Regions from separate parts of the Exiguobacterium sp. Helios genome, predicted to be linked through region 2. Evidence: riboswitches for the same ligand, from Rfam matches in the RefSeq annotation. Region 2 holds a riboswitch; each other region holds the start of a gene.
What was found. Region 2 has a riboswitch for S-adenosylmethionine ahead of HNY42_RS13455 (methionine ABC transporter ATP-binding protein). Riboswitches for the same ligand answer to the same signal wherever they lie in the genome.

Region 1 (4,212 bases), 640 kb from region 2:
TAGCTGGACGTGATGGCACAATCCGCCCCGATTTTAAAATAATCCGCATGGACGCGGTGAATCTGTTCCGGTTCTTCAAGCAGTACCCGGGCCGACCAAAGCGGATCATCGAGATTTCTCCCATGGCGTTCAAGTTCCGTCGCCAGTGCTCCGTCCAATAAAATATAGGGTTTTTCTTTTAACAGTTGTTCAACTGGATTGTTGTTCTTTGACATCTTCCACACTCCGTTTCCATGATGTTTTTGTCAGATGATGAACGATGTAACAGACCGCGATAAACGGAACCCCGAAATAGAGGGCGACCCGTTGCGTCGGATCAAAGGCGATTCCGATCAATGAAGCCAAACACATTAAAAACGACAGAATCGGTACAAACGGATACCAGGGCGTCCGGTAAACCAAATCGTTTAGATCATGCCCCTCTTGCAGATAGCGCTTGCGGAACATGAACTGTGAGGCGCTGATACTCATCCAGACAACGACGACTGCCAGTCCCGAGATCGAGACAAGCGCAATGTAGACGGAACCCGGTGCATAGACGCTGGAGAACAGGGCAAGCAGACCACCGAGCATACTGAAGAGAACGGCACGTATCGGCACTCCGCTCGCATTTAATTTAGAAAAGTACGGCGTAATCATCCGTTGATCGGATAAAGACCAGAGCATCCGTGATGCGGCATACAGACCCGAGTTCGCTGCTGACAAAATCGCGGTCAGGATGACGAAGTTCATGATGTCTGCTGCAAACGGAAGACCGATCCGTTCAAACACAGCAACGAATGGACTTTCAAGCACTCCTTTTGAATCATTTGGTAACAGAATCGCAAGAACAATGATCGTCCCGACAAAAAATAAGACGAGCCGGAAGACTGTTGTTCGAATGGCGAGAGGAACCGTCCGTTTCGGATCGACCGCCTCACCTGCTGCAATCCCGATTAACTCTGTTCCGGAATAGGCAAAGTTAACGGCAAGCATCGTCATCAAGATCGCGAACGCTCCGTTCGGAAACAGGCCCCCCTCCGTCAACGGAGCGAGAAGCGGTGCTTGTGAGCCGTCCGCGAGGGGCAAGAATCCGACGATTGCTGCTGTTCCTAAGACGATGAACACTAAAATCGTCAGCACCTTGACGGCAGAAAACCAAAATTCAACTTCCGCGAACAAGCGGACCGTCAAGACATTGATGCCTAAAATCATGACGACGAATAAAGCACTGAACAGCCAGACCGGAACATCCGGAAACCAGCGTTGCATCAATAAACCGGCTGCCGTAAATTCCGAACCGAGCGCGACCGTCCAAGTCAGCCAGTAAAGCCAGGCGACGGTATAGCCTGTTCCGGATCCAATATATTTCGTCGCGTAGCTGTGAAAGGCACCCGTCTCCGGCATATGTACCGCCAGCTCCCCTAGACAAAGCATTACCAGATAAACCGCCAGCGCTCCGACCAGGTAAGATAAAATCGTGCCGACCCGACCGGCCTGCTCGAGCGTATAGCCTGTACTTAAAAATAATCCGGTCCCGATGACACCGCCGAGTGACAACATGACGATATGCCGGGATTCCATTTTCCGCCGAAACGTTCCTTCTTTCATTGCTCCTCCACACTCCTCTTTTTCTCGTTAAACTAAAAAAAAACGCACCCACATGCATGGGTGCGTCGGTCGACAATCAAAGGAAGCTTATCGATCGGGTACAACACCCGCAGGAATTAGCACAGTATCTTTCGACCTGTTGCTGAGGCTTCAAAGGGCCAGTCCCTCCACCTCTCTGGATAAGAATGTAATTTTTCATAACAGTACCAACCCTGTTTTGAATTGTCAACACAATTCAGAATTTATCATGTAAAAAAAAACGCCTTACACCAAAACGGTATAAGACGTCTGTCGCTTATTTCTTCGCAAACAAATCAGCTGTCTTCAATGCCATGCGAACCGCTTTCCGGTTCAATGTGCCTTGTTGATGCTTCATTTCTTTTGTTTGACTGTTCAACTTGCCTTGAAGTGATTTGATTTTCTTATCTTTTTCAGCCATTTTCGCTTTATCGCGTTTTTGAGCTGCCACGATTTTTTGTTCTTCTGCTGGGAAGTATGATTCAAAACGTGAAACAGCTTCTTCGATACTGATTCCTGTGATCGGTTTAACGACCGGAAGCAACTCTGCTTTGGCCATTTCACGATCAAACGGAACGTTCTCCGGATAGTTCGTTTCTTTGTAGATGTGTTCTAGATCATTTGTATTCAGGAATTCCACGAAGTTATCAAAGTTACGTGCTTGAACACGTGTCGGACTTTGGAAGTCAGCCGACTCAATCACATCCGACAAGCGTGTGCTGTCTGTGATGTCATTTGCCCAAATGTGTGTCAATTGGTGATAATCCGTTAATTCGCGCATCCGTGCATCTTTCGGAATCAGGATACTTGGCGTTCCGGCAAGTGTTGCCGTGATGTTACCGTGAAGACGTGCTCCGAAGCTGAAGTCAGCTTCTTTCAAGAAGTCGATCCATGTCTGCGCGTTTAAGAAGAAGCGGACACGGTCGTTCATGTAAGTCGGATCCGACATCTTGACCGGATAGTTCGTGACGGATAAGTCAGCAATCGGATGTGTTCCTGTGTACGTCAAACGCAACTCTTTCATCCATTGCGGGATGAAGTAGTGGTTCGGGTACTCTTCCATTCCGCGTGTGATGAAGTTAAGGACGTTTTGCGGTGCAAGACGTGACGAGTTGACACCGATCATTGAATCTTTTGTGATATTCGTTTCACGAATTTTCAAATCACGACCAAACGCATACATCGATGGGCAACCGATGACTTTGTGATCGATTCCTTCGCGGAAACCAAGACGCGTCAAATATTTTGATGTGATTTCGCCGCGAAGTCCAAGCATGCTTGAGCGCTCAAGAACTGCGCTGACAAACGCTTTAACGTCTTCATCAAATGAGAAACCGTCGTTTAAATTCGCTTCAAACGGTGCGCGTAAACCGACACCGATGACGACGACCGGAATCTTTAGTTTTTTAATCAATTTTGTATATTTACGAAGTGTCGGGACGAATTCTTTACGGAATGCATCAGCGAGTGGAATGACATATAAATCGAAGTTCGCATTGATTTCATCTGCACGCTCTTCTTCATAGTAGTAGTAATCCGGTGTGATCGTCGTGCCCTCTGTCATCAAGGTGCGGAAAATACTGTATTGATAAATCAGGTTTCCGACGTTCCCTCCGATTGAGTTATGCTTCATCAAATATTCTGCGTCGAACTGTTCAAACGGTGTCATACCCGCACGGATAATAATACGTTTCATGTAAAATAATTCCCCTCTCACTTCTGTTTTCATTTAAAAAATATAAAATATATTTTGCTTTTTTAACCATCTTGTCTTTTCAAGGATAGTTGAATGCAATTCAGCAAGTCAACGAATAGCTGAAAACTACACATTATTGTGGATTATGAAAAATATAGGCTCAATACAACCTAACGAATATTCCCTATATAACAACTAGTTAAACATCTTTTCTCGACATACGATAAATTTCGAGATTTGCATAAATCGCCGGCAACATCACTTGCGTCGCTTCATCTTTCGAAAGAAGTGTGCCGAACAAATGAGCTGACTCGACTTCATTACCTTTCTCCATGTCACGTTGTAAGGACGACTTCATCGTTTCATCCATTTGTGCGATCTGTTGCTGTTGGATCTGTTCAATCCCATCACTGAACACAGCACCTTGGCGTTCCATCGCTTCTTTGGCTTCCGTTGCCAGGCGGCGGATCATCATCATTCCTTCTTCCTGCGAACGAATCGGACCGATTGCTGAACGGAAAAGCGACGTCACACCGGAAAACGTCGTGATGAACAGATACTTATTCCACATATCGCTGGTAATCGAGTCCGAGTATTTAATCGGCGCTAGTGTCCCCTCTAGGTGCTGCTTCAGTTCTTCCAAACGGTCTGGCCGGGTTCCCGGTAACGGACCGAATAATAAATGATGGGACGGACTCGTCTGTACGATGTGTCCTTGTGCATCAAGCGTTGATTCGATGAAGCAGAGTCCGCCCAGTACACGTTCCGCTCCGAAGTGTTGCTCCAGTTGCTTTAAATGTGCCATTCCGTTTAGCAACGGCAAAATATATGTATCAGTTGCGACGAACGGTTTGATGTCCTCTAACACCTGCTCCAGATGATAAGCCTTGGTCGATAAAAGAATGACA
Region 2 (4,212 bases):
GATGCGGGCACTCGGCGCGACTGTCGTCAACACACCGACTGAGCTCGATATGCAGGGCGCGATTGATAAAGCAAAAGAACTCGGACAAACGATTCCGAACAGTTATGTTCCGCTTCAATTCGAAAACGAAGAAAATCCGGTCACGTATCAGCGGACACTTGGTCCTGAGCTGATGGCGGAACTGGATCAGATTGATTGGTTCGTTGCCGGATGCGGGTCAGGCGGAACGTTTGCCGGAACAGCGGCCTATTTAAAAGAACGTCTCGGGACGAAAGGTGCAATCGTCGAACCGGAAGGCTCGGTCCTCAACGGGGGACCAGCCGGACCGCATAAGACGGAAGGTATCGGGACGGCCAAATGGCCAAGCCTCGTCTCGCGTGACTTAGTAGATGAAATTCATACGATTTCAGATCATGATGCCTTCACGAAAGTCCATGAATTGGCGGCTCGTGAAGGATTGCTCGTCGGCAGTTCGGCCGGCGCGGCACTCGTGGCAGCACTTGATCTGGCACATCGTTTTCCAGGCAGTACCATCGTCACCGTCTTCGCGGACAGTGCCGAACGGTATTTAAGCCAACAAATCTTTGAAAAGGTGGACGAGACACATGCGTAAAAAGACAGCATTGATTCATGGAGGAACAGGCGTCGATCGAGCAACAGGTGCCGTTACACCCCCGATTTATCAAACAAGCACATACAAACAGGAAAAAATCGGTCAGTTAAAAGAAGGATATGAGTATTCCCGGACAGCGAACCCGACACGGACGAGCATCGAACGTCTGATTGCCGATCTTGAAGGCGGTGCACGCGGTTTTGCCTTCGGATCAGGGATGGCAGCGATTCACGCTGTCTTTAACCTGCTCGAATCAGGTGACCACATCGTCATGACCGATGACGTCTACGGCGGGACATTCCGTTTGATGCAGCGTGTCTTACCGAAGTTCAACATCCAAGTGACATTCGTCGATACGACGGATCTCGCGGCGACAGAAGCTGCGGTGCAAGACAACACGAAGATGCTGTATGTCGAAACACCGACGAACCCGTTGTTGAAAGTTACAGATATCGCAGCAGTTGCTGAGATCGCGAAACGCAACAACTTGAAACTTGTCGTCGACAACACGTTTGCGACACCATACCTGCAGCAACCACTCGCACTCGGTGCAGATATCGTTCTTCACAGCGCGACAAAATACATCGGCGGTCACTCGGACGTCGTCGCCGGACTTGTCGTTGTCAACAGCGACGAGCTCGGAGAAGATCTTCACTTCATCCAGAACTCGACCGGCGGTATTCTTGGACCGCAGGACAGCTTCCTGCTCGTCCGTGGATTACGGACGCTTGGTATCCGGATGGATGCAATCGAAGAAACATCACACGATCTTGTTCAGTTCTTAAAGGAACAGGACGTCGTTTCAAACATCTTCTATCCGGGACTGGCATCACATCCGGGTCACGCGACACAACAGAAACAGGCGACCGGTTTCGGCGGAATGATCAGTTTTGATGTCGGTTCAGCAGAAAATGCGGAGAAACTCGTCGAAGCGACACATTTCTTCACATTGGCTGAAAGTCTTGGAGCGGTCGAGAGTTTGATTTCCGTTCCGGCACGGATGACGCATGCGTCGATTCCGGCAGAGCGTCGCGCAGAACTCGGAATTACAGATGGTCTCGTTCGGATCTCGGTCGGTCTTGAGGACGCGGAAGACTTGAAAGAAGATTTGGCACGTGCTTTCAGTCTGCTTCAGCCGGTTTCAGAAAAAACTGTTTGACAAGCAAAATAACCCCTGCTAATATTCAGATTATATTAAAAATAACTAAATACCGATAACTCTTATCGAGAGTGGTGGAGGGACTGGCCCGATGAAACCCGGCAACCGCGGAATTTATTCCGAAGTGGTGCTAATTCCAGCAGACGATTGTCTGCAAGATGAGAGCAAATGGTTTTGTGTACTGAAAAAGTGCGCGCGTTTGCTCTAAAACGTGCGCACTTTTTTTATGTTTAGGAGGGACCGTATTGATTCGCTTACAGGATGTAGGAAAGATTTATCGCTCGAAGCGCGGATCGGTTGAAGCCGTCGTCAATGTCGACTTGTCAATCGAGCGCGGTGAAATTTTTGGAATAATCGGTTATTCAGGGGCAGGGAAATCAACACTGATTCGTTTGCTGAACATGCTGGAGGCACCGACGAGCGGATCGATTCAAATCGACGGTGTCGAAATGACGACGCTCAAACCGAAAGAATTACGCGGCGTCCGCAAAAATGTCTCAATGGTATTCCAGCACTTTAATCTGCTGTGGTCACGGACCGTTGAAGAAAACATCATGTTCCCGCTCGAACTCGGCGGTTATCCGAAAGCCCGTCGCAAAGAACGAGTTGCTGAACTGATTCAACTCGTCGGACTCGACGGACGCGAAGGTGCTTACCCGTCGCAACTGTCAGGTGGACAAAAACAACGGGTCGGGATTGCCCGGGCACTGGCATCCAACCCAGATGTCTTACTCTGTGACGAAGCGACCAGTGCGCTGGATCCGAAAACGACGGACTCGATCCTCGAGTTGCTTGTCGACATCAACAAAAAATTAAAACTGACAATCGTCTTGATTACACATGAGATGCACGTCATTCAGAAAATCTGTCACCGGGTTGCCGTCATGGAAGCCGGGAAAATCGTCGAACAGGGACCGGTCGCAGAAGTGTTCCGTCACCCGAAACAGGCGATGACAAAAGAGTTCGTCAAACAGTTGACGTCACCATCTGAAAACGAATTGACGTTTGCGAAATTACGCGAACGCTACCCGACCGGAAAAATCGTCCAGCTGACGTTCGTCGGTTCGACGGCGGAAAGTCCGATCCTGGCCGAAGTCATGAAAGACTCGAACTTATTATTCAATATCATCGGCGGAAACGTCGGACAGACGCAGGACGGGGCACTTGGAACGCTGTTCATTCAGCTGCTCGGGTCGGAACAGGAAGCACAAGCGGTCATCGCCAAACTTCAAGCGAGTGACGTTGAAGTGGAGGTGGATCACCGATGAGTACATTTTTTACAGATGTGGATTGGGATATGGTTTGGGAAGCAACCCGCAGTACCGTCTATATGACGGCTGTTGCAGGACTCGCGACGTTCGTCCTCGGACTGGCGATCGGTCTGTTGTTATATGCGACGAACGAAGAATTGTTGTTTAAAAACCGGACACTCTATTCCGTACTCAGCTTTTTAGTCAATATATTCCGCTCGATCCCGTTTATCATTCTATTGATTCTGTTGATCCCGATCACGAAAATCATCGTCGGGTCATTCTTAGGACCAACGGCTGCATTACCTGCGTTAATTCTCGGTGCAGCACCGTTTTACGGCCGGATGGTCGAACTGGCACTTCGTGAAGTCGATAAGGGTGTCATCGAGGCGGCTGAATCGATGGGCGCAACGAAGTTCCAAATTATCTATAAAGTCCTGATTCCGGAAGCTTTGCCGGCAATCATCTCAGGAATCACCGTTACGCTTGTCGCACTCGTCGGTTACACGGCAATGGCCGGGTTAGCCGGTGGTGGTGGACTGGGAGACATGGCCTTCATCGAAGGATTCCAGCGTTCACAAAATAACATCACCGTCATCGCGACACTGTTGATTCTTGTCATCGTCTTCATCATTCAAATTATCGGTGACCTGCTTGTCAAAGCCATCGATAAACGGTAATACCTATCTTATTTAACCTTGGGAGGAATCATTCATGAAACTTTGGAAAAAATTCGTCGGCACAGCAGCCGTATCGGTCTTAGCAGTCAGTCTTGCAGCATGCGGAGAAGAATCTTCTTCAGGCGGCGGCGATTCAAAAACACTCGTCATCGGAGCGTCAAACGTTCCTCATGCTCAAATCTTGGAGCATGTTCAAAAAGAATATGAAGCAAAAGGCTATAAACTCGAAATCAAGAAGTTTCAGGATTATGTTCTTCCGAACAAAGCATTGGCTGAAAAAGAAATCGATGCGAACTATTTCCAACACGTGCCGTACCTTGAGCAACAGGAAAAAGAAAACAAAGACTATAAATTCGCGAGTGCCGGCGGCGTTCACGTTGAACCGCTCGGTGTCTATTCTAAAAAATACAAGTCTTTGGATAAACTGCCAAAAGGTGCAACGATCTTAACAAGCTCAAACGTTGCAGAACGCGGACGTGTCTTGACGTTCCTTCAAAACGAAGGGCTGAT
Region 3 (4,212 bases), 200 kb from region 2:
AACGGAATCTCACCGACGGTAAAGAGATCGGTTCCCGCCAGTACTTCCTGGTGCATCTCCTGCAAGAATTCATGAATGCCCGGCTGGTTCCCTAAGTAGGATAAATTCAGAGGATCTGCGACATCATCATACGTCGCCCGTTTCTTGATCAGGTTGATGACATCCATCCTGAAGCCGTCGATTCCTTTATCGGCCCACCACCGCATCATCGTATATACGGCCTGCCGGACAGCAGGATGTTCCCAGTTCAAGTCCGGTTGCTCCGATGCAAAGGAATGGAAGTAATACTGCTGGCGTGTCTCATCCCACGTCCAAGGGCTCGGCGCAAAATACGACCGCCAATTGTTCGGCGGTGTTCCTTTGACCCCGTCCCGCCAAATGTACCAATCGGCTTTCTCGTTTGTCCGACTGCTGCGGGATTCTTTAAACCACGTGTGTTGATCACTCGTATGATTGACGACCAAATCAAGAATCAGTTTCAGTCCCCGTTCATGGGCGGACGCAATCAGTTCTTCCAGATCCGACATCGTTCCCGCCTTCGGCATAATCGAGTAATAATCCGAAATGTCGTATCCGTTATCGACATCCGGTGATGTATAACAGGGATTTAACCAGATGACATCGACACCAAGGGAAGCGATGTAATCGAGTTTTTCAATTACTCCGCGTAAATCGCCCATCCCGTCTCCGTTCGAATCTTTAAAACTGCGCCAATACACTTGATAGACAACGGCTTCTTTCCACCAGGCCCGATTCATCCCATCATCTCCTTTGTGATTCAATCGTATTCTAGTTCAGTGTATCAAAAACACGAAAGCCATCGGTTCTTTTTCCCAATTATCAGCAATTATTAAAAAACTCTTTTCTTTTTTCTGAAAATTCGTTATCCTTGACGACAATACCCAACAAGGAGGAAGACAGATGAAACATTTCGCCCCATCGATTGCGATTGATCGGTTACCCGCTCCGGTCTTCGCCGAGCTCGCCCAGCGGATCGGTGCCGTCAAGGCTGCTGGTCATGACGTCATCACGCTTGGTCAGGGAACACCGGATCAGACGACACCCGTACATATTCTGGATGCCTTGAAAGAAGCAATCAATGACGCTTCAAACCTCCAGTACCCGCCATTTCGCGGACACGATTTCCTCAAACAGGCTGTCGCGGATTTTTATCAGTCAGAGTTTGGCGTAAACATCGATCCGGCCTCTGAAGTCGCCATTTTGCTCGGCAGCAAAGCCGGTATCGTCGCTTTACCGCAAACGATCGTCAATCCCGGTGAAGGTGTCATTGTTCCTGATCCCGGATACCCGGATTACTTATCCGGCGCCGCCCTTGCCGGAGCTTACCCGATCACATTGCCGCTCCTTGCGGAAAATGCTTTTTTACCTGACTACACGTTACTTGATACGACAGATGTCGAACGGGCCCGGATGTTGTTCCTCAACTACCCGAGCAATCCGACCGGGGCGACGGCAACAGCGGAAGCCTTCGAGCAAACGGTTTCCTTCGCTGATGCGAACGACATTTGCGTCGTCCACGACCTCGCCTACGGCGGAATCAGCTTCGACGGTCCGACCCGCAGTTTCCTCCAGACGGAAGGCGCAAAAGACGTCGGAATCGAACTGTTTTCATTATCGAAACGTTTTAACATGTCCGGTTTCCGAATCGCCTTCGCCATCGGGAATCCGTCCGTCATCGCAAGTATCGAGACGTACCAGGAACACTTATACGTCAGTGCTTTCACACCGATTCAACAGGCAGCAACCGTCGCTCTTTCAAGCGATCAGACGTGTGTCCGCGAACTGAGCGCTCTGTATGAAGCGCGGCGTGATGCCTTGTTCGGCAAGTTACAGGAAATCAGTTGGGACGGACCGATCCCGGGCGGTTCGTTCTTCGTCTGGTTGCCGGTCCCGTCCGGCTACACGTCCCAAAGCTTTACCGATCACCTGCTCGACGAAGCGCATGTCGCCGTTACACCGGGACATTTCTTCGGCGAATACGGGGAAGGTTACGTCCGGATCAGCCTGATTGCTGACGCCGAACGACTCGTCGAAGCAGCTGAACGGATTGGTCAATTGAATCTGTTTCGCCAGACCGTTGCGGAATAATTCTGAAAAAACGTTTGACAAATGGGAATGATTTCCGTTACAGTAAGTCCCAACAGCATATCTACTTATCGAGAGCGACCGAGGGATTAGGCCCAACGACGTCCGGCAACCACCTTTAAGGAACGGTGCCACATCCTACAGAATGTTTCATTCTGAGAGATAAGTTACGAAATCTTACACTTCGTCGCTTTTTTCTGGTTGCTCTTAACTGGAAAAAGGCGATTTTTTTGTATAGGGAGGAAACGACAGATGATTGAATTTAAAGGGATCACTAAACGGTTCGTTCGTGACCGGACACCCATTTTTGCCTTACGTGACGTCAATTTAACGATTCAGCAAGGTGAAATCTTTGGCATCATCGGTGAATCCGGTGCCGGAAAAAGCACCCTGCTCCGTCTGATCAACGGACTGGAGACACCGACACAAGGAACGGTTAAAGTATCGGGCACTAATCTGTCCGGCCTCTCCAAAGGCAGCTTACGTGAACTGCGTTTGAACATCGGGATGATCTTTCAACACTTCCAATTGATTCAATCCCGGAACGTCGCCGATAATATCGCCTTCGCCTTAAAGGCTGCCGGCGTCAAACGGACTGACTTCCCGCAACGGATCAAAGAGCTCGTCTCCCTGGTCGGACTCGAAGGCTTCGAGACGAATTTCCCGAGTCAGCTCAGCGGCGGTCAAAAGCAACGGGTCGGGATTGCCCGCGCCCTTGCGAATAATCCGAGTGTCCTGTTATGTGACGAAGCGACGTCCGCTCTTGATCCGGTCACGACGCTGCAAATTCTCGAACTGCTGAAAGACTTGAATGAACGGCTTGGCCTGACGATCATTCTCATTACCCATGAAATCGATGTCGTCAAACAGATTTGTCACCGGGTTGCCGTCATGGCGCAAGGTGAAGTCGTTGAAGTCGCCCGTACATACGACCTGTTCAGTCAGCCGGCACATGATGTCACGAAACATTATGTCGATACGGCACTCCAGATCGAGTTACCGGAACGGATCTTGCGAACGACACCGGGAAAAATTATCCGCCTGCAATTCACAGGTGAAAAGACCGGTGAAAGTACGTTATCGGAAGCAATTAAACAGTTTGATATTTCCGTCAGCATCCTCCACGGTAAGGTCGACTATATCCAGAACGTCGCTTTCGGAGTGCTGATTGTCAGTTTGACCGGTCCGACCCTTCACGTGAACCGCTCCTTGACGTGGCTCGAAGAACAACTTCACACGCTTGAGGTGATCCAGGATGTGGCTTGAACGGATTGAAACCATGTTACCGGATCTTGCGAAAGCGTTAGCGGAAACGGCTTTGATGGTCGGAATCTCACTCGGCTTCGCCCTCATCATCGGGATTCCACTCGGGATCTTACTGTTCATCACGGACCGGGGACTATTTTTCCAAAACGTCGTCGTTCGCAGCATCTTGGACTTTTTCGTTAATATGGTCCGTTCGTTACCGTTCATCATCCTGCTCGTCGCGTTGATTCCGCTGACACAACTGTTACTCGATAATACAATTGGACCGACTGCTGCTTCCGTCAGCCTGAGTGTCGCCGCCATTCCGTTTCTCGCCCGACTGGTCGAGACATCGCTCCGTGAGATTCCACCGGGATTAATCGAAGCAGCAGAAGCCTGTGGTGCGACACCGTTTCGGATCATCATCAGTGCACTCTTACCGGAAGCCCTTCCCGGCATCATTCAAGCCGTCACTTTGACGACCATCAGTCTGATCGGATTTTCCGCCATGGCCGGTATCGTCGGTGGTGGCGGCGTCGGTGACCTGGCCATCCGCTTCGGCTATTACCGGTACGACAATGTCGTCATGATTGTGACGATCGTCGTCCTCGTTATCATTGTTCAAAGTATTCAAGGGCTCGGCAATGTTCTGGCCCGTCGTGCTGATAAGCGTTAACCAAAAATAGAGAATCGTAAGGGAGAGAATGAATATGAAAAAACGTTATGCCTTTTTAGCAACAGGACTACTCGGAGCCGGTATTCTTGCCGGTTGCGGCGACAGCAGCGCCAAAGAAGACAACAAATCGATCAAGATCGGGGCAACGAGCGGACCTTACAGCGACATGGTCAAAGAAGCGATCC

Region 1: it holds a riboswitch for S-adenosylmethionine, as region 2 does, so the genes downstream of both, HNY42_RS00985 (amino acid permease) here and HNY42_RS13455 (methionine ABC transporter ATP-binding protein) in region 2, are expected to answer to the same signal.
Region 3: it holds a riboswitch for S-adenosylmethionine, as region 2 does, so the genes downstream of both, HNY42_RS14450 (methionine ABC transporter ATP-binding protein) here and HNY42_RS13455 (methionine ABC transporter ATP-binding protein) in region 2, are expected to answer to the same signal.

What each region holds. Positions count from the first base shown of each region.
Region 1 is NZ_CP053557.1:184,380-188,591, forward strand. It holds gene mmuM (homocysteine S-methyltransferase) at 1-215, opposite strand, end outside; gene HNY42_RS00985 (amino acid permease) at 190-1,590, opposite strand; SAM riboswitch class I at 1,675-1,776, opposite strand; gene HNY42_RS00990 (polysaccharide pyruvyl transferase family protein) at 1,886-3,304, opposite strand; gene HNY42_RS00995 (ketopantoate reductase family protein) at 3,504-4,212, opposite strand, start outside.
Region 2 is NZ_CP053557.1:2,586,708-2,590,919, reverse strand. It holds gene HNY42_RS13465 (PLP-dependent cysteine synthase family protein) at 1-613, shown strand, start outside; gene HNY42_RS13460 (bifunctional cystathionine gamma-lyase/homocysteine desulfhydrase) at 606-1,772, shown strand; SAM riboswitch class I at 1,832-1,937, shown strand; gene HNY42_RS13455 (methionine ABC transporter ATP-binding protein) at 2,018-3,040, shown strand; gene HNY42_RS13450 (methionine ABC transporter permease) at 3,037-3,702, shown strand; gene HNY42_RS13445 (MetQ/NlpA family ABC transporter substrate-binding protein) at 3,737-4,212, shown strand, end outside.
Region 3 is NZ_CP053557.1:2,784,137-2,788,348, forward strand. It holds gene HNY42_RS14440 (alpha-glucosidase) at 1-758, opposite strand, end outside; gene HNY42_RS14445 (aminotransferase class I/II-fold pyridoxal phosphate-dependent enzyme) at 922-2,109, shown strand; SAM riboswitch class I at 2,172-2,275, shown strand; gene HNY42_RS14450 (methionine ABC transporter ATP-binding protein) at 2,359-3,372, shown strand; gene HNY42_RS14455 (methionine ABC transporter permease) at 3,362-4,027, shown strand; gene HNY42_RS14460 (MetQ/NlpA family ABC transporter substrate-binding protein) at 4,062-4,212, shown strand, end outside.